DNA from 4 places in the Streptomyces sp. NPDC026673 genome. Region 3 is predicted to be linked to each of the others. Evidence: riboswitches for the same ligand, from Rfam matches in the RefSeq annotation. Region 3 holds a riboswitch; each other region holds the start of a gene.

Region 1 (4,254 bases), on a different contig from region 3:
GGCCCTTGGCGGTGTGCAGGGTCATCAGCGTTATGACGCCGCCGCCCTCGTCGTCGTCCGGGATCTGGTCGGAGTCGGCGACCAGCGCGACCCGCTCGAGGAACTCGGCGAGGGTGCCGGGCTCCTCCTCGGTGCGCTCCTGTTCGAACTCCAGCGCCACCGCCGCGAGTTCCTGGAGGTTCTCGACGCGGGTCTCGTCCTGCGGGTCGGTGGAGGCCTGGAGCTCGGCCAGATAGCCCGTGCGCTCCAGCACGGCCTCCAGGACGGTGGCGGGGCCGGCGCCGGAGTCCACGACCGTGCGCAGCTCCTCCAGGAGCTCGTTGAAGCGCTTGACGGCGTTGACCGAACGGGCGGCCATGCCGAAGGCCTCGTCCACCCGGCGCAGCGCGGCGGCGAAGGAGATCCGCTCGCGCGAGGCGAGGGCGTCGACCATGGCCTCGGCCCGCTCGCCGATGCCGCGCTTGGGCACGTTCAGGATGCGGCGCAGCGGGACGGTGTCCTCGGGGTTGGCGAGCACCCGCAGATAGGCCAGGACGTCCCGGACCTCCTTGCGCTCGTAGAAGCGGACGCCGCCGACGACCTTGTAGGGCAGGCCGACGCGGATGAAGACCTCTTCGAAGACACGGGACTGCGCGTTGGTCCGGTAGAAGACCGCGACGTCGCCGGGGCGGGCGTCGCCGGCGTCGGTGAGCCGGTCGATCTCGTCGGCGATGAACTGCGCCTCGTCGTGCTCCTGGTCGGCGACATAGCCGGTGATGACCGGGCCCTGGCCGGCCTCCGTCCACAGGTTCTTGGGGCGGCGGGAGGCGTTGCGCTCGATGACGGCGTTGGCGGCCGACAGGATGGTCTGGGTGGAGCGGTAGTTCTGCTCCAGCAGGATGGTGCGGGCCTGCGGGTAGTCCTCCTCGAACTGGAGGATGTTGCGGATCGTCGCCCCGCGGAAGGCGTAGATGCTCTGGTCGGCGTCGCCGACCACGCACAGCTCGGCGGGCCCCTCGCCGCCCTCCTCCGCGTCACCGGTCCCGACCAGCTCGCGCACCAGCGTGTACTGGGCGTGGTTGGTGTCCTGGTACTCGTCGACCAGGACGTGGCGGAAGCGGCGCCGGTAGTGCTCGGCGACGTCCGGGAAGGCCTGGAGCAGGTTGACCGTGGTCATGATGATGTCGTCGAAGTCGAGCGCGTTGGCCTCGCGCAGCCGCGACTGGTACATCGCGTAGGCCTCGGCGAGCTTCTTCTCGAAGGGGTTCTCCGCCTGGTCCGCGAAGGTCTCCTCGTCGATGAGCTCGTTCTTGAGGTTGGAGACCTTGGCGCTGAAGGACTTCGGCGGGAACTGCTTGGGGTCCAGGTCCAGGTCGCGGCAGACCAGCGCCATCAGGCGCTTGGAGTCGGCCGCGTCGTAGATCGAGAAGCTGGAGGTGAAGCCGAGCTTCTTGGACTCCCGGCGCAGGATGCGGACGCACGCGCTGTGGAAGGTGGAGACCCACATCACGTTGGCGCGCGGGCCGACCAGCTGCTCGACGCGCTCCTTCATCTCGCCGGCGGCCTTGTTGGTGAAGGTGATCGCCAGGATCTGGCCCGGGTGCACCTTGCGGGCGCCCAGCAGATACGCGATGCGGTGGGTGAGCACCCGGGTCTTGCCGGAGCCGGCGCCGGCGACGATGAGCAGCGGGGAGCCGGAGTGCTCGACCGCGGCGCGCTGCTCCTCGTTGAGCCCCTCGAGCAGCGCGGCCGGGTCGACGGCCGGGCGCGCGGCGCCGTCGCGGTAGTACGCGTCCCGGTCGACGGGCGCGTCGAAGCGCCCCTCGAAGAGATCGTCGGGCACCGTCTCGGGCTCGTCCTCGGGAGGCGGCGGGGGCTGCTCCTCCGTCGGTTCGAGGCCGGCCAGGAAGCTGTCGTCAAAGAGGCTGCTCATCGCCTCCCGAGTCTAGGGCGTGGGACGGACAGCGTTGCCCCGCTTGCCCGAGCCCGCCCGAGCCCGCCCGGGTCCGCCGGGTCCCCGTCCGCACCCCCGGTCGCCCCCGGACACCGCCGCCGGTCGCCTCCGCCGGTCGCGGCGCGCCACCGTCCCGACACGGCCGGTCCCCGGAGCGGCCGCGTCACGGCCCCGAATCGTGAAGGTCACGAAATGATTGCGGACAAATCGAACACCAGGGTTCCCACAGACCCCCGCAGTTGACTACCGTGCCGCATCAGGCGGTCCGCTCCGAGCGGCGGCGACCGTGCCGTCACGGGCCGCCTCCGCTGAGTCCGGCGACCGCCGGAGCCGGGGACCCACGACCTTGGGGTGAATCGGTCCGTACGAGCGCGGCGCGCCCGGACGGACGGTAGGGCGGCCTTCCGAAGCCCGAACCCGACAGCTAACCCGGTAGGCGGTCCACGGAAGGAGCCGCCCGACTTGGCGACGCACCGCAAGCCGCGCCCCCGCGCGCTGACCGTCCCCGGCCCTCGTGCTGCCGTGGGACTCACGACCGCCGCACTGGCGACGGTCACCCTCTTCGGCGAGAGCGCGAGCGCCGCGCCCGCCTCACCCGACAAGCCCTCGATCACCGAGGTCAAGGCCCGGGTCGACACGCTCCACCACCAGGCCGAGGCCGCCACCGAGCGGTACAACGGCGCCAAGGAGCAGGCCGACAAGCAGCGGTCGCGGGCCGACGCGCTGCTCGACCAGGTGGCCCGCAAGACCGAGACGCTCAACGACGCCCGCCGCACGATCGGCGAGTACGCGGCGGCGCAGTACCGCGGCGGCGGTCTGGACGGGACGACGACCTTCCTGCTCACCTCCGACCCGCAGCAGTTCCTGGACCAGGCGCACCTGATGAACCGCCTGTCCGACCGCCAGGAGCAGGCGCTGGAGACCTTCCGCGCCGAGCAGGCCGTAACGACGCAGAAGCGCGCGGAGGCCGTCGAGAGCCTGCAGAAGCTGACCGAGGCGCAGCAGCGGCTGAACACGGAGAAGACGGCCGTCAAGCAGAAGCTGGCCGCGGCGCAGAAGCTGCTGAACAGCCTCACCGCCCAGGAGAAGGCCCGGTTGGCGGCGCTGGAGAAGAAGCGCCAGGAGGAGGCGGCCGAGAAGGCCGCCCAGATCGCCGCCAGGGAGAAGGCCGCGGCGCAGAACACCGCCTCGGGTTCGTCCACGGGCTCGACGGCCGCGTCCGGGACCTACGCCGCCAAGGCGGCCAAGGCGATCGAGTTCGCGCGCGCCCAGTTGGGCAAGCCGTACGTGTACGGCGCCACGGGCCCGAACTCCTACGACTGCTCGGGCCTGACCCAGGCCGCCTGGGCCGCCGCGGGCGTCTCCATCCCCCGCGTCACCTACGACCAGGTCGACTTCGGCAGCCGTGTCACCGCCGACCAGTTGCAACCGGGCGACCTGGTCTTCTTCTACTCGGACATCACCCACGTCGGCCTCTACATCGGCGGCGGCCAGATGATCCACGCCCCGCACACGGGCAGCGTCGTGAAGATCGCCCCGATCACCGAGATGCCGATCTACGGTTACGCCCGGATGGCCTGAGCGGTCCGCGCGGTGCTCAGGTCCACAGCACGGCGATGAAGATGTTGGCGGTGGTCAGCGCGCCCACGGTGCCGAAGGCCGCCGCCGGCACCTTCTCCTCGTCCCGCTTGACGTAGACCAGGCCGAGGATCACCACCAGGATCGCGAGCTTGATGCCGATCTTGATGTTGTTGACCGGCTGGTCGTCGGCCTGGTTGAGGCCGACCAGCACCACCCCGGTGACGAGCATGGTCAGCGCGCCGTGCAGCATGCCCGGAACGAAGCGGGCCTCGCCACGGCCCATGGCCTTCATCTGGGTGAGGAAGCCGCCCAGCAGCGCGGCGATGCCGATGATGTGCAGGCCGACGAAGAGGTTGATGAGTACGTCCATGGCTCAGGACCCTAGTCACGCCCATACCAGCACCCGGCACCGAGGTGCCCCTCTTCCCTCACATCGGTCACGGCCGGACCGCAAGTGACCAGGTCACCCGTCGAACAGCGGTCATCGGCGGGCAGACCGCGGCCGAATCGGACCAGTCCCGCACACTCCGGCTCTCGCTCCCGACGTCCAGGTTTAGCGTCCTGCCCCAGGTGGCCGATCCCCACTGCCGCGAGGACCCCGTTCCCCGGTGTTCCCCGGCACGGCCACCCCCGCCGAAGGTCCGGCGGTGGACGGCTCCCCGTCCGCCCGCCGCCGGACCACCGGGGGACGTACGGACGGCAGCCCGGAAGGAGTGACGGCGCGTGGCGTCGCACAGAAG
Region 2 (4,254 bases), on a different contig from region 3:
ACACGCCCATCGGTTCGATGGCGGACCTGGACGCGGCCTCGCTGGAGGACGCGCGCGCCTTCTTCAGGACGTACTACGCGCCGAACAACGCCGTCCTCGCGGTCGTCGGCGACATCGACCCCGAGCAGACGCTCGCCTGGGTCGAGAAGTACTTCGGCACCATCCCCGCCCACGACGGCAAGCCGGCGCCGCGCGACGGTTCACTCCCCGGGGTGATGGGCGGGCAGCTCCGCGAGGTGGTCGAGGAGGACGTCCCGTCCCGGGCGCTGATGGCGGCCTACCGCCTGCCGCACGACGGCACCCGTGAGGCCGACGCCGCCGACCTCGCCCTGACGATCCTCGGCGGCGGGGAGTCCTCCCGGCTGCACAACCGCCTCGTGCGCCGTGACCGCAGCGCCGTCGCCGCGGGCTTCGGGCTGCTGCGGCTGGCCGGGGCGCCGTCGCTCGGCTGGCTGGACGTCAAGGCCTCCAGCGGCTTCGAGGTGCCCGCCATCGAGGCGGCAGTCGACGACGAGCTGGCCCGCTTCGCCGAGGAGGGCCCGACCGCCGAGGAGATGGAGCGGGCCCAGGCCCAGCTCGAGCGCGAGTGGCTGGACCGGCTGGCCACCGTCGGCGGCCGCGCCGACGAACTGTGCCGGTACGCGGTGCTGTTCGGCAGCCCGCAGCTGGCGCTGACCGCCGTCAAGCGGATCCTGGACATCACCGCCGACGAGGTGCGCGACATCGCCGCGGCCACTCTGCGGCCCGACAACCGCGCCGTACTGGTCTACGAGCCCACCGGCTCCGCGGCAGCTTCCGGCGAGGACTCCGACGAGGACGAGGAGGGCGCGGACCAGTGACCGACGTCCACAGCACCATGACGTTCCACCCGCAGCCCCGGCCGGGGCAGCCCAAGCCGTGGGACTTCCCGGCACCCGAGCGGTCCACGCTGCCCAACGGGCTGACCGTGCTGCGCGGCCACCGCCCCGGCCAGAAGGTCGTCGCCGTCGAGGTGCTGCTCTCCGCGCCGCTCGACGCCGAGCCGGAGGGCCTGGACGGCGTCGCCACGATCATGGCCCGCGCGCTGTCCGAGGGCACCGACAAGCACAGCGCGGAGGAGTTCGCCGCCGAGCTGGAGCGCTGCGGGGCCACTCTCGACGCCCACGCCGACCACCCCGGTGTGCGGGTCTCCCTGGAGGTGCCCGCCTCGCGTCTGGACAAGGCCCTGGGCCTGCTCGCCGACGCGCTGCGCGCCCCGGCGTTCCCGGAGGACGAGGTCGAGCGGCTGGTGGGCAACCGCCTCGACGAGATCCCGCACGAGCTGGCCAACCCCGCGCGGCGCGCCGCCATGGCGCTGTCCAAGGAGCTCTTCGCCGCCGACCTGCGCTGCTCCCGGCCGCGCCAGGGCACCGAGGAGACGGTCGCGCGCATCGACGCGTCCGCCGTCCGCGCCTTCTACGACACGCACGTGCGGCCGTCCACCTCCACCGTCGTCGTGGTCGGTGATCTCGCCGGGATCGATCTGGAGGCGCTCCTGGAGGGCACGGTGGGGGAGTGGAGCGGCAAGCCCGCCGAGCGCCGCCCGCTGCCCTCGATCACCGCGGACGACACCGCGCGGGTCGTGATCGTCGACCGGCCCGGCTCCGTCCAGACCCAGGTGCTCGTCGGCCGGGCGGGCGCCGACCGCCACGACCCCGTGTGGGCCGCCCAGGTGCTCGGCACGTACTGCCTCGGCGGCACGCTGACCTCCCGCCTGGACCGCGTCCTGCGCGAGGAGAAGGGCTACACCTACGGCGTGCGGGCCTTCGGTCAGGTGCTGCTCTCCACCCCCGAGGGCACCGGTGCCTCCCTGCTCGGCATCAGCGGGTCCGTGGCGACCGACGTCACGGCCCCCGCGCTGGCCGACGCCTGGCAGGTGCTGCAGACCCTGGCGGCGGACGGCCTGACCGACGAGGAGCGTGACGTCGCCGTCCAGAACCTGGTGGGCGTCGCCCCGCTGCGCTACGAGACCGCCTCGGCGGTGGCGGGGACCTTCGCCGACCAGGTCGAGCAGTATCTGCCGGACGACTTCCAGGCCCGGCTCTACGAGCGCCTCGCCGCGACCGGCACGGTCGAGGCGACGGCCGCGGCGGTCAACGCCTTCCCGCTGGACCGGCTCGTCGTCGTCCTCGTCGGGGACGCGTCCGCCATCGCCGGCCCCGTCCGCGAGCTGGGCATCGGCCCGGTCGAGGTCGTCACGGGAGCCTAGCCCCCGGCCGCGGCCCCGGGAGCCCCTGTGGCGCCCGGGGCCGCGGCGTGCCCGGGCGGAGGCGGGGCGCCCGGTCGGTGCCGTACGAGCCCGCCCGTGACTCCGATCACGTTCCGTTGCGGCGGCTTGGGTCCCGGTGTGGCATCCGGCACATATTGCCGGATTTTTTTGGAGCCGGGCGCAACGCCCGGTTAGCGTCCTCGGGTTGTCCGGCGGAAGCAGCCGCCACCCGCGGCACCGGAGCAACGATCGCCGAGTCCCCGTCGGGCGTGAGCCTGGGGAGCCGGGGACCCACCTGTGATGTCCCCTGGGGTGAATCGGGCGGCGTGCGCCGCCCGTAGGAGACCTTCCTGCTCCGAACCCGTCAGCTAACCCGGTAGGCGAGAAGGAAGGAAAGGATCTCCGCCTGCCCATGGCGTCGTTCTCCATGCGTTCCACTCTGGCCGGCGCCGCCGCGCTGACCGCCATGACCACCGGTGCGTTCGTCGGGCCCGCGGCCGCCGCCGACACCAGGACCGACGGTTCCGCCTTCGCCCGTTGCGCCGCCGTCGCCGGCGACCTCGCGGCGCACCTCGCCGACCAGGCGTCGGCCCAGCACCAGGCCGCCGACGTCGCGCGCAAGCGCCACGAGGCCCAGGTCGCGCACGCCAAGGCCGTCGCCCGCGAGCGGGCCGCCAAGGAGGCCGCCGCCAAGGCGGCCAAGGCCAAGGCCGCCCGGGAGGCCGCCACCTCGCGTGCGGCGAGGAGCGGTGCCGGGGCCCGCGGCACGCTCGGCGGCTGGATGCCGCCGGTCGCCGGCTCCATCGGCACCCCCTACCACGCCACCAGCAGCCTGTGGTCGTCCGGTTACCACACCGGAGTGGACTTCCAGGCCTCCGTCGGCACCCCGGTGCACGCCGTCGGCGCGGGCACCGTCGTCGAGGCGGGCTGGGGCGGCTCCTACGGCAACAACGTCGTGATCCGGCACGCGGACGGCATGTACACCCAGTACGCCCACCTGTCGTCGCTGGGCGTGTCGGTGGGTCAGACCGTCTCCGCCGGCTCGCAGATCGGCCTGTCGGGCGCCACCGGCAATGTGACCGGTCCGCACCTGCACTTCGAGGCCCGTACGGCCCCGGCCTACGGCGCCGACGTGGACCCGCTGGCGTACCTGCGCTCCAAGGGCGTCCGCATCTGAGCGGCGTCAAAGCCGCATCCGAGCCACTCCCCTCCCCCCACACGAAGGCCCCGGTTCCCCCGCCGGGGCCTTCGGCGTGCCCGGCGCTTCCCGGCCGTGGACTGTCCAAAAACGTTCCATGAATTCAGGGCTGCCGTCGGAATCGCCGCCGTGCTGGAATAGAGTCGCCGCAGAAACGCCGGCTCCTCCGTTACGCGGGGATTAATCGACGGCTGTCGGCGCGCACCGAAAGGAACCTGCGATGTGGGGTCGGACGTGAACGGGACCGGCGGCGCGGGGCGCCGAATTGCGGCCCAGGCGGTGTGCACGGCGATCCGTGACGACATCATCAGCGGGTTCTTCGCGCCCGGCAGCCGGCTGACCGAGGAGCAGCTGGCCAAGCGCTACGGGGTGTCCCGGGTCCCGGTGCGCGAGGCGCTGCGCACCCTGGAGTCCGAGGGCTTCGTGCAGACCCGCAGGCACGCCGGGGCGTCCGTCGCCGAGCCGACCGAGCAGGAGGCCGCCGACCTGCTGGACATCCGCGGCCTGCTGGAGCCGCTGGGGGCCGCGCGGGCGGCGCAGCGGCGTACCGAGGCGCATGTGAAGGTGCTGCGCGGGCTCGTCCGGCTCGGCCAGGAGCGTTCCCTCCAGCGGCAGTTGTCGGACCTGCCCGCGCTGGACGGCTGGTTCCACGAGACGCTCGCCCAGGCGTCCGGCAGCCCGACCCTGGTGGCGCTGCTGACCCAGCTGCGGCACAAGATCGCGTGGGTGTACGCGGTGGACACCCCGGGCCGTGCCGTGGAGTCCTGGGAGGAGCACGGGGCGATCGTGGACGCGGTGGCGCGCGGCGACGCGGAGCGGGCCCGCCGGC
Region 3 (4,254 bases):
GAGAGGCGGTCGATCTCGGCGAGCTCTTCCGCGCTGAGCGGGCCCGCGTCGAGGGCGGCGAGGTTCTGGTCGAGCTGTGCGACGCTGCTCGCGCCGATGAGGACCGACACGACCCGCGGGTCGCGGAGCACCCAGGCCAGGGCCAGCTGGGCGAGGGTCTGGCCGCGCTCGCCGGCGAGCTTGTCGAGGGCGCGCAGGAAGGCGAGCTTCCGGTCGGTCAGGGCGTCGCGCTTGAGGAAGTGGCCGAGCGCCATCCGCGAGTCGGCCGGGACGCCGTCGAGGTAGCGGTCGGTGAGCTGGCCCTGGGCGAGCGGGGAGTAGGCGATCAGAGCGGTGCCGGTGTCGCCGACGGCGTCGAGGACGCCGGCCTCCGGCTCGCGCTGGAGGATGCTGTACGCCGCCTGGTGGATCAGGAGCGGGGTACCCAGTTCGCGCAGGATCTCCGTGGCGCGGCGGTGTGCCTCGGCGGGGTAGTTGGAGATGCCCGCGTACAGGGCCTTGCCCTGGCGGACCGCGGAGTCCAGGGCGCCCATGGTCTCCTCCAGGGGCGTGTCCGGGTCGAAGCGGTGCGAGTAGAAGACGTCGACGTAGTCCAGGCCCATGCGGCCCAGGGACTGGTCGAGGGAGGAGAGCAGGTACTTGCGGCTGCCCCATTCGCCATAGGGGCCGGGCCACATGTCGTAGCCGGCCTTGGTGGCGATGAAGAGCTCGTCGCGGTACGGACGGAAGTCCTGGGCGAAGAGGGTGCCGAAGTTCGCCTCGGCGGATCCGGCGGGCGGGCCGTAGTTGTTGGCCAGGTCGATGTGAACCACGCCACGGTCCACGGCGCGGCGCAGCACCGCGCGCTGGGTCTCCAGCGGAGAGGTGTCGCCGAAGTTGTGCCACAGGCCCAGGGACACGACGGGCAGCAGGACCCCGCTGCGCCCGGTCCTGCGGTATTCCATCGAGGCGTAGCGGTCGTCGGCGGCGAGATAGGGCACGCGAAGGCTCCCGGGCGATGTAAGAAAATGTGCGGGATTGGGAGGCTACCGTCGCCGAATCGGCCCTGTCACGTCCGTTTTCCGGACGTCGGCTCTTCTGCGCGCCCCGGCGGAAGGGGAGTTGTGGCCCACGTCACACCCTTCGCCGGGTTGTGTCGCCGTCGGCGGGAATCGACCGGACGCCTCGGCGGTTGCCTCGTGGGGGCGTTGTGCCGGGCGGGGGGTCAGGGGGCGTTGCCCGGCGGCGGGTTGGATCGATCCACCTCATGTCTTATCCGGCATTAAGGTGCTTAACCGGACATATGCCCCCACAGTGCATGCGCCGGGAATCGATGCGTGATGCGTGTCACGCGGCGAACACGCTGCGGAGGTTCCGGGCGACCGAGCGTCGAATTTTCCCTCTCGTTTTCACCGTGTGATAGCGCGGGATTACCGCCGGCCATATTTTCGCCTACGCAGAGCGGACACTTCTCACCGAAAGTCACAGATGTGATTGATCGACTTGCGGGTATTCGGGGCACGTGATTCCGCTCCTTGCTCCGGAAGGATTCCGTCGTTTAGCTTCCAGATCTCGCAGGACAAATGCCTGCGAGATTCTTCCGGGTAGAACGCCTAGTCCTGCCGCTGCCCGGACGCCGGATGACAAGACCGCACGGCAGGAGCGGGGGACCCAAGGTAAGTGCCGTTCCCGTTGGTCACGGGACGGCTTGGGGTGAAGTCGCAGCGACGTGCCTTTATTTGGCATGCCGCATTGCGGCCGGGCATCTCCAGCCCGAACCCGACAGCTCACCTCGCAGGCGTCGGAGAGGAATTCGGCATGCCCGGTAAGGGAAAGCACCGTCGTCCCCGCAACATCCGCCTGACCCGTATCAGCGCGATCGCCGGCACCACGGGTGCCGCCGTGGCGCTCCCGATCGTCGGTGCCGCCGGTGCCCACGCCGCGCCCGTGAGCGTCTGGGACAAGGTCGCGGCCTGCGAGAGCACCAACAACTGGTCCATCAACACCGGTAACGGCTTCTACGGCGGCCTGCAGTTCACGCAGAGCACCTGGGCCGGCTTCGGCGGCACCAAGTACGCCCCGCGCGCCGACCTCGCCACCAAGGCGGAGCAGATCGCCGTCGCCGAGAAGGTCCTCGCGACCCAGGGCCCGCAGGCCTGGCCCGTGTGCGGCCCCAAGGCCGGTCTGACGAAGGCGATGGCCAACCCGTCGGCCACCCCCGCGAGCGTCTCGGGTACCCCCGCCAAGCCGGCCGCCAAGCCCGCCACCACCGCTCCCGCCAAGAAGGCCGAGGCGCACAAGCCCGCCGCCTCCGCCGCGAAGAGCGCCGGCGGTTCCTACAAGGTCGCGGGCGGCGACACCCTCTCCAAGATCGCCGACGCCCAGTCGGTCGAGGGCGGCTGGCAGAAGCTGTACGGCAACAACAAGTCCGTCATCGGCGGCAACCCGAACCTGATCTACCCGGGCCAGGTCCTGTCCCTGGGCGAGAAGGCCGTCGCCAAGGCCGCGTCCAACGCCGCGAAGGCCGCCCCGGCCGCCAAGCCGGCCGTCGCCAAGGCCGCCAGCACCTCCGGCTACACCGCCCCGCTCGACCGCGTGACCCTGGGCACCGCCTACCACCAGGCCGGCGCCATGTGGTCGAAGGGCTACCACACCGGTGTGGACTTCATCGCCTCCACCGGCACCAAGGTGAAGTCGATCGCCTCCGGCACCGTGGTCTCCGCGGGCTGGGGCGGCTCGTACGGCAACCAGGTCGTCGTCAAGCACGCCGACGGCCGGTACTCGCAGTACGCCCACCTGTCCTCGCTGTCGGTCTCGGCCGGCCAGACCGTCTCCGCCGGGCAGCAGCTGGGCCTGTCGGGCGCCACTGGCAACGTCACCGGTCCGCACCTGCACTTCGAGGTGCGCACCACCCCCGACTTCGGTTCCGACATCGACCCGCTGGCGTACCTGCGCGCCCACGGCGTCAACGTCTGATCGAACTGCTTGATCGAACTGATCCACCGTCATCCGGCGGTAGCATGTGCCCTGTTCCCGTTCCCGGGGAACAGGGCACATGCCTTTGGTCTGTGACCGAAAACGGATCGAATATTTCCATTTCTTGTTTCCTCTCGAACGGTCGATCAGTAGCCTCTGTCGCACATGGTCGTGTCCACGACCAGTCGCCCTGATCCCCGACGAGCTGGAGCCGTTGATGGAGCGTCCTGCCTGGGCCCCGCAAGGCATCGACCTTTCCGTGCCGAGCGTGTCCCGCATCTACGACTACTACCTGGGCGGCTCGCACAACTTCGAGGTCGACCGGGAGGCGGGACGGCGGGCCATCGAGGCCTTTCCGGGGCTGCCGAAGATCATGCAGGCCAACCGCGCCTTCATGCGCAGATCCGTGCGCTTCGCCGTCGACCAGGGCATCACGCAGTTCCTCGACATCGGTTCCGGGATACCGACCTTCGGCAATGTCCACGAGGTCGCCCACGCCGCCGACCCCGGCGCGCACGTCGTCTACGTGGACCACGACCCGGTCGCCGTCGCCCACAGCCGTGCCGTGCTGGAGGGCCGCGACAACGCCGCCATCGTCGCCGCCGACCTCCGTACCCCGCGTGACATCCTCGACAGCGAGGAGGTCCGGCGGCTGATCGACCTGGACCGCCCCGTCGCGCTGCTGCTCGTCGCCGTCCTGCACTTCCTCGAGGACGCGGACGAGCCGGCCAAGGCCGTCGCCGAGCTCCGGGACGCGCTCGCCCCCGGGAGCCTGCTCGTCGTCACCCACGCCTCGGTCGAGGGCGGCCCGCGCCGCCCCGAGGAGGGGGAGAAGGTCGAGAACGTCTACCGCAGCGCCAGTTCGCCGCTGATCATGCGCTCGCGCGCCGAGGTGGAGCGCTTCTTCGACGGGTTCGACCTCGTGGAACCGGGCCTGGTCTCCGCGCCGTTGTGGCGGCCCAGCGGCACGGACGACGAACTCGACCCGGTCGTCTTCAGCGGGTTCGCGGGCGTCGGCCGCAAGGCGTGACCGTGACCAGAGAACCCGGCCCGGAGCCGGAGCCCGTCGACAGCCTGCGGCGCTTCGCGATCATCTGGAGCCGGGCGATCTACCCGGCCACCGCCACCTCCATGACGCGCGGCGAGTTCGAGGAGTACCTGCTCCCGCTCGCCGCGCGTCTCAACGCCGCCCTGCGGGCGCAGCCCTTCGACCCGCGCCCCGCCGCGGAGGTCGGCGCCGCGCTCGTGGCCGCGCACTGCACCGACCCCGAGGCGCTGCCCCGCATCCTCGATGTCGTC
Region 4 (4,254 bases), on a different contig from region 3:
ACGAGATGTACGTCCTGTACATTTTTTACATGGACGGGCTCCCATGCCCACGGAGGTGCAGCGATGCTTCGACCGACCGCCCGCTACGTCCTGCCCGAGTTCACCGAGCGCACCAGCGAGGGTGTCCGCTCCATGGACCCGTACTCCAAGCTGCTCCAGGAGCGGATCGTGCTCCTCGGGACGCCCATCGACGACACCTCGGCGAACGACGTGATGGCCCAGCTGATCCATCTGGAGGCCACCTCGCCGGAGCGGGACATCTCGCTTTACATCAACTCCCCCGGCGGGTCCTTCACCGCCATGACCGCGATCTACGACACCATGCAGTTCGTCACCTGCGACGTGTCGACGGTGTGCGTCGGCCAGGCCGCCTCGGCGGCGGCGGTCCTGCTCGCCGCCGGAGCGCCCGGCAAGCGGATGGCGACCCCCGGCGCGCGGGTGCTGATCCACCAGCCGTCGTTCGCGGAGGCGATCCAGGGCACCACGGCGGACCTGGAGATCCAGGCCAGGGAACTGCTTCGCCGACGGGAACAGTTGGAGGAGCTGCTGGTACGTCACACCGGCCGGGAACCGGAGCGGATCCGGGCCGACATCGAGCGGGACACGATTTTTGACGCCCCGTCGGCCGTGGCCTACGGCCTGGTCGACCGGCTGACGCTGAGCCGCAAGGGCGACGCCGGCCGCGCCCCGCGCACCCTGCGGTGACCGGCCGTGGTGCCCGAACTTCCGCCGCTCCCGGCCCTGACCCGGGCCGAGGGCGAACTCATCGACGCCTATCTGGAGGTCGTGGACCTGCTGGGCCGGATCAATCCGTCCCGCTCCCGGGACACCTACGGGGCACTGCGCGCCGCGCAGGCCCTGGTGGGACGGGCGGCGGAGCTGCGTGACGCGCTGACATTGATGCACATGCGCGGGGAGAACGAGGTGCACACGGGGACCATGGAACGGGCCCTGCGGGTGCTCGACGGCGAACGCCGAGCCGGCCAGGTGACCTTGCCCTCACCCCGGCCACGCTGACGGAGCGTCACCGCACTGGTCCGTTCGAGCGGCGCGAACTCGAACCGAATGGACTCGCCCGATCGTTGTACTTGCCGTGGACGCCCGAGTGTCCCCGACTTGCGCGATATGGCCGCACACATGGGGAATACGGCACTCCATCCCAGGTGTTCGACTCCTTTCGACTCGTCAGACAGAGTCCCCCGCCGCGGAGTCCACCCGAATAGGTGAGTCGTGAAGAGACTCACATTCGACCGGTTGTGCTGGGAATCGGCCGCTTCGGTGGGTGATCATCCCTTCGACGACAAGCCCCCGTCATCCCGGCGGGGCGGTCCGCGCGGACGCCGAATCCTGCCGCCGCCGCGGATGCCAGGTCGACACCGACGCATCGGCAGGAGCGGAGGACCCGAGCAGGACGGGACCGGCGCCATCGCCGGTCCCTTGGGGTGAAGCCGCAGCAGCGGCCGGGCATCTTCGCCTGCCCGAACCCGACAGGTCATCCTTCGCAGGCGGACGACGAAGGGTTGCGCATGAGTGCGCCGACAGCCATGTCCGCGGTGCTGTGCCGGCTGGGGGCGGCCTCCGCCCTCACGGCGGCCGCCGTGGCCGGTCCCGCGGTACTGCCGGACCTCGCCCAGCAGGCCGACGCGGCGACGGTCTCCGCCAAGGCACTGAAGATCGCGGCGTCCAAGAGGGGAGCGCCGTACGCGTACGGGGCCGCCGGCCCGCGCCGGTTCGACTGCTCGGGGCTCACCTTCTACTCCTTCAAGAAGGTGGGCAAGAAGCTCCCGCGCACCGCGGCGGCGCAGTACAACAGCGTCCGGCACATCCGGAAGTCCGCGCGGACCCGTGGTGACCTGGTCTTCTTCCACTACGGGAGCAACATCTACCACGTGGGGATGTATGCGGGGCACGGGAAGATCTGGCACTCCCCCAAGCCAGGCGGAAAGGTGCGGCTGGAGAAGATCTGGAGCCGCAGCGTCTGGTACGGCCGGGTGAGGTGACCCCGGTCGCGTTGCCCGGGAGCCGGGGCTCCCGGGCAACGCGACCGGCGCCGTGGACGTGGCGGTAGCGTGCCGGCATGACGCTCGAACGGATCCTCGCCGATGCCGCCGCGGGCCTCTTCCCGCCCGCGGACGGCTCGGTGACGATCGTGCCGCAGCCCGGGCCGCGCGATGCCGGGGTGATCGCCTTCACCGCCCACACCGTGGTCTTCGCGGACGCCGACGCCGAACGGATCCGCGGGCTCCTGCCGCCCGGTGACCTCTCGGCGCCGCTCAATCCGCCGTTCCTCACCGCGCTGTGCGGGCTCCTGGGCCGCGCGGTGAACAACGTCGACCTCCTCACCGCCGCGCCCGCGCTGCCCGGACCGCCGCCGTCCGGCCCGGGCCCGGCCCTGCGGGAGACCGGCGACCGGGGACATCCACGGATCGTGCGGGCCCTGCGGCACCGCGACGCCGTACGGGCGTGGACGGTGCCCGGGGGCACGGTCCTGACGGGCCGGGGTGTGGCGGGCCGCTGGGAGGCGGCCGTGGAGGTAGACCCGGGGGCGCGCGGCGCCGGGCTCGGCCGCCGGCTGGCCCTGGCGGCGCGGCATCTCGTCCCGGACGGGGAGACCGTGTGGGCGCAGATCGCCCCGGGCAACGCCGCGAGCGTGCGGGCGTTCACGGCCGCGGGCTTCGTGCCGATGGGCGCGGAAGCGCTGCTGCTCACCCGGGAGGAGTGAGGGCCACCGGGGTCACTCGACGGCGGCGGCGGCCCAGGGGAGGCTGATCCACACCGTTTTGCCGCCCTCGGGGGTGGGCGTGACCAGGAGCGTGCCGCCCGCCTCCGCCGTGAGATGACGGATAATCACCATGCCCCGGCCGTTGTCCTGCTGGACGGCCGCGGGCAGTCTCCGCGGCCACCGCGGGTGGCTGTCGGTGACCCCGATGCGCAGCTGCTCGTCGCGGTCCAGCTGGATGTCGAGGGTGAACGTCGGCGACTGACCGAGGGTGTGCAGCACGGCGTTGGTCGCGAGTTCGGAGACGATGAGCCGTACGGAGTCGGCGGGTTCCGAGTCATCCGGCATGCCCCACTCCGCCAGCAGGTCGCTCACGTAGCGACGTACCGCGGGGACCGAGGCAGGGTCGCTCGGCAGGGTGACGGATGCTTCCTGGTGGTCTGCCATGGCGACGCTGTCCCTTTCCCGCCGTGCCCAGGACTCCGACGCGGCCGCGCCCGTGGCCGTACGCGCGGCAGCCGACGGCGCCGTGCCCCGCCTTCCGCGCGGCACGATCCGGACGGCACTCACGCGCCAGAGTGTCACTCATCGTGCCCTTAATCCGGTGTCACCACAGCTATATGCATATATCTGTCGCCCAAAGCGGTGAACTCTGCTACGAGAGAACGTATTTGCGCGGCAGACTTCGCTCGGGGACCGGCGGGGGTGCCGGGAACCGGGAGGTGCACACACCATGCAGCAGGTGCCGGCGGTACGCCGCCGCAAGATCGGCTCGGAATTGCGTCGTCTGCGCGACACGGCAGGGCTCACGAGCGGCGAGGCCGCCCAGCGGCTGGGGTGGCACCAGTCCAAGGTCAGCCGGATCGAGACCGGCCGCAGCGGAGTGCGCCCCGAGGACGTCACGGCGCTGCTGGACGTCTACGGGGTGCGCGACCAGCGGCTGCGGGAGATGCTGGCCGCGCTCGCGGGCGAGGGCGACCGGCGCGGCTGGTGGCATGAGTTCCGCGAGGAACTCCCTTCCGCCTACCGGGACTTCATCTCCCTGGAGACCGACGCCTGCCGGGCGCGCACCCTGGAGACCACCGTGGTGCCGGGACTGCTGCAGACCCCCGACTACGCCCGCGAGTTGACCCGCTCCGTCCTGCCGCAGCTCGGTCCGCGGCAGATCGCGACGCTGGTGCAGGTGCGGATGGCCCGCCAGGCGGTGCTGCGCGCGGATCCCCCGCTGGAGCTGTGGGCGGTGCTGGACGAGGCGGTGCTGCGGCGCAGGGTCGGGGGGCCGGGGGTGATGGCGGCGCAATTGAGCCATCTTGTCGAGCTGGGTTCACTGCCTCATGTGCATCTGCAGGTGCTGCCTTTCTCGGCCGGTGGGCATATAGGCGTCACCGGGCCTTTCGTAATCTTCTCATTTCCGCGCATTGCCGATCTCGACGTGGTTGTTCTCGACCATTTGACGAGTAGTCTCTATCTGGATCAGCAAGAGGATGTCAGGGCGTACGGTGCTGCCTTCAATCGATTGCGCTCCCACGCCCTGT

Evidence for each region. Region 3 has a riboswitch for cyclic di-AMP ahead of AB0F62_RS30665 (transglycosylase family protein). Riboswitches for the same ligand answer to the same signal wherever they lie in the genome.
Region 1: it holds a riboswitch for cyclic di-AMP, as region 3 does, so the genes downstream of both, AB0F62_RS35165 (NlpC/P60 family protein) here and AB0F62_RS30665 (transglycosylase family protein) in region 3, are expected to answer to the same signal.
Region 2: it holds a riboswitch for cyclic di-AMP, as region 3 does, so the genes downstream of both, AB0F62_RS21685 (M23 family metallopeptidase) here and AB0F62_RS30665 (transglycosylase family protein) in region 3, are expected to answer to the same signal.
Region 4: it holds a riboswitch for cyclic di-AMP, as region 3 does, so the genes downstream of both, AB0F62_RS38195 (C40 family peptidase) here and AB0F62_RS30665 (transglycosylase family protein) in region 3, are expected to answer to the same signal.

What each region holds. Positions count from the first base shown of each region.
Region 1 is NZ_JBEZXR010000079.1:14,152-18,405, forward strand. Features, by position in the region: gene pcrA (DNA helicase PcrA) at 1-1,912, opposite strand, end outside; cyclic di-AMP (ydaO/yuaA leader) riboswitch at 2,230-2,388, shown strand; gene AB0F62_RS35165 (NlpC/P60 family protein) at 2,396-3,514, shown strand; gene AB0F62_RS35170 (hypothetical protein) at 3,531-3,884, opposite strand; gene AB0F62_RS35175 (NlpC/P60 family protein) at 4,238-4,254, shown strand, end outside.
Region 2 is NZ_JBEZXR010000031.1:64,803-69,056, forward strand. Features, by position in the region: gene AB0F62_RS21675 (pitrilysin family protein) at 1-839, shown strand, start outside; gene AB0F62_RS21680 (pitrilysin family protein) at 857-2,227, shown strand; cyclic di-AMP (ydaO/yuaA leader) riboswitch at 2,468-2,625, shown strand; gene AB0F62_RS21685 (M23 family metallopeptidase) at 2,640-3,404, shown strand; partial or broken gene AB0F62_RS21690 (GntR family transcriptional regulator) at 3,660-4,254, shown strand, end outside.
Region 3 is NZ_JBEZXR010000058.1:10,746-14,999, reverse strand. Features, by position in the region: gene AB0F62_RS30670 (aldo/keto reductase) at 1-980, opposite strand, end outside; cyclic di-AMP (ydaO/yuaA leader) riboswitch at 1,604-1,793, shown strand; gene AB0F62_RS30665 (transglycosylase family protein) at 1,798-2,955, shown strand; gene AB0F62_RS30660 (SAM-dependent methyltransferase) at 3,173-3,985, shown strand; gene AB0F62_RS30655 (EAL domain-containing protein) at 3,982-4,254, shown strand, end outside.
Region 4 is NZ_JBEZXR010000098.1:16,569-20,822, forward strand. Features, by position in the region: gene AB0F62_RS38185 (ATP-dependent Clp protease proteolytic subunit) at 64-705, shown strand; gene AB0F62_RS38190 (hypothetical protein) at 712-1,017, shown strand; cyclic di-AMP (ydaO/yuaA leader) riboswitch at 1,365-1,523, shown strand; gene AB0F62_RS38195 (C40 family peptidase) at 1,527-2,000, shown strand; gene AB0F62_RS38200 (GNAT family N-acetyltransferase) at 2,078-2,722, shown strand; gene AB0F62_RS38205 (ATP-binding protein) at 2,735-3,166, opposite strand; gene AB0F62_RS38210 (helix-turn-helix transcriptional regulator) at 3,453-4,254, shown strand, end outside.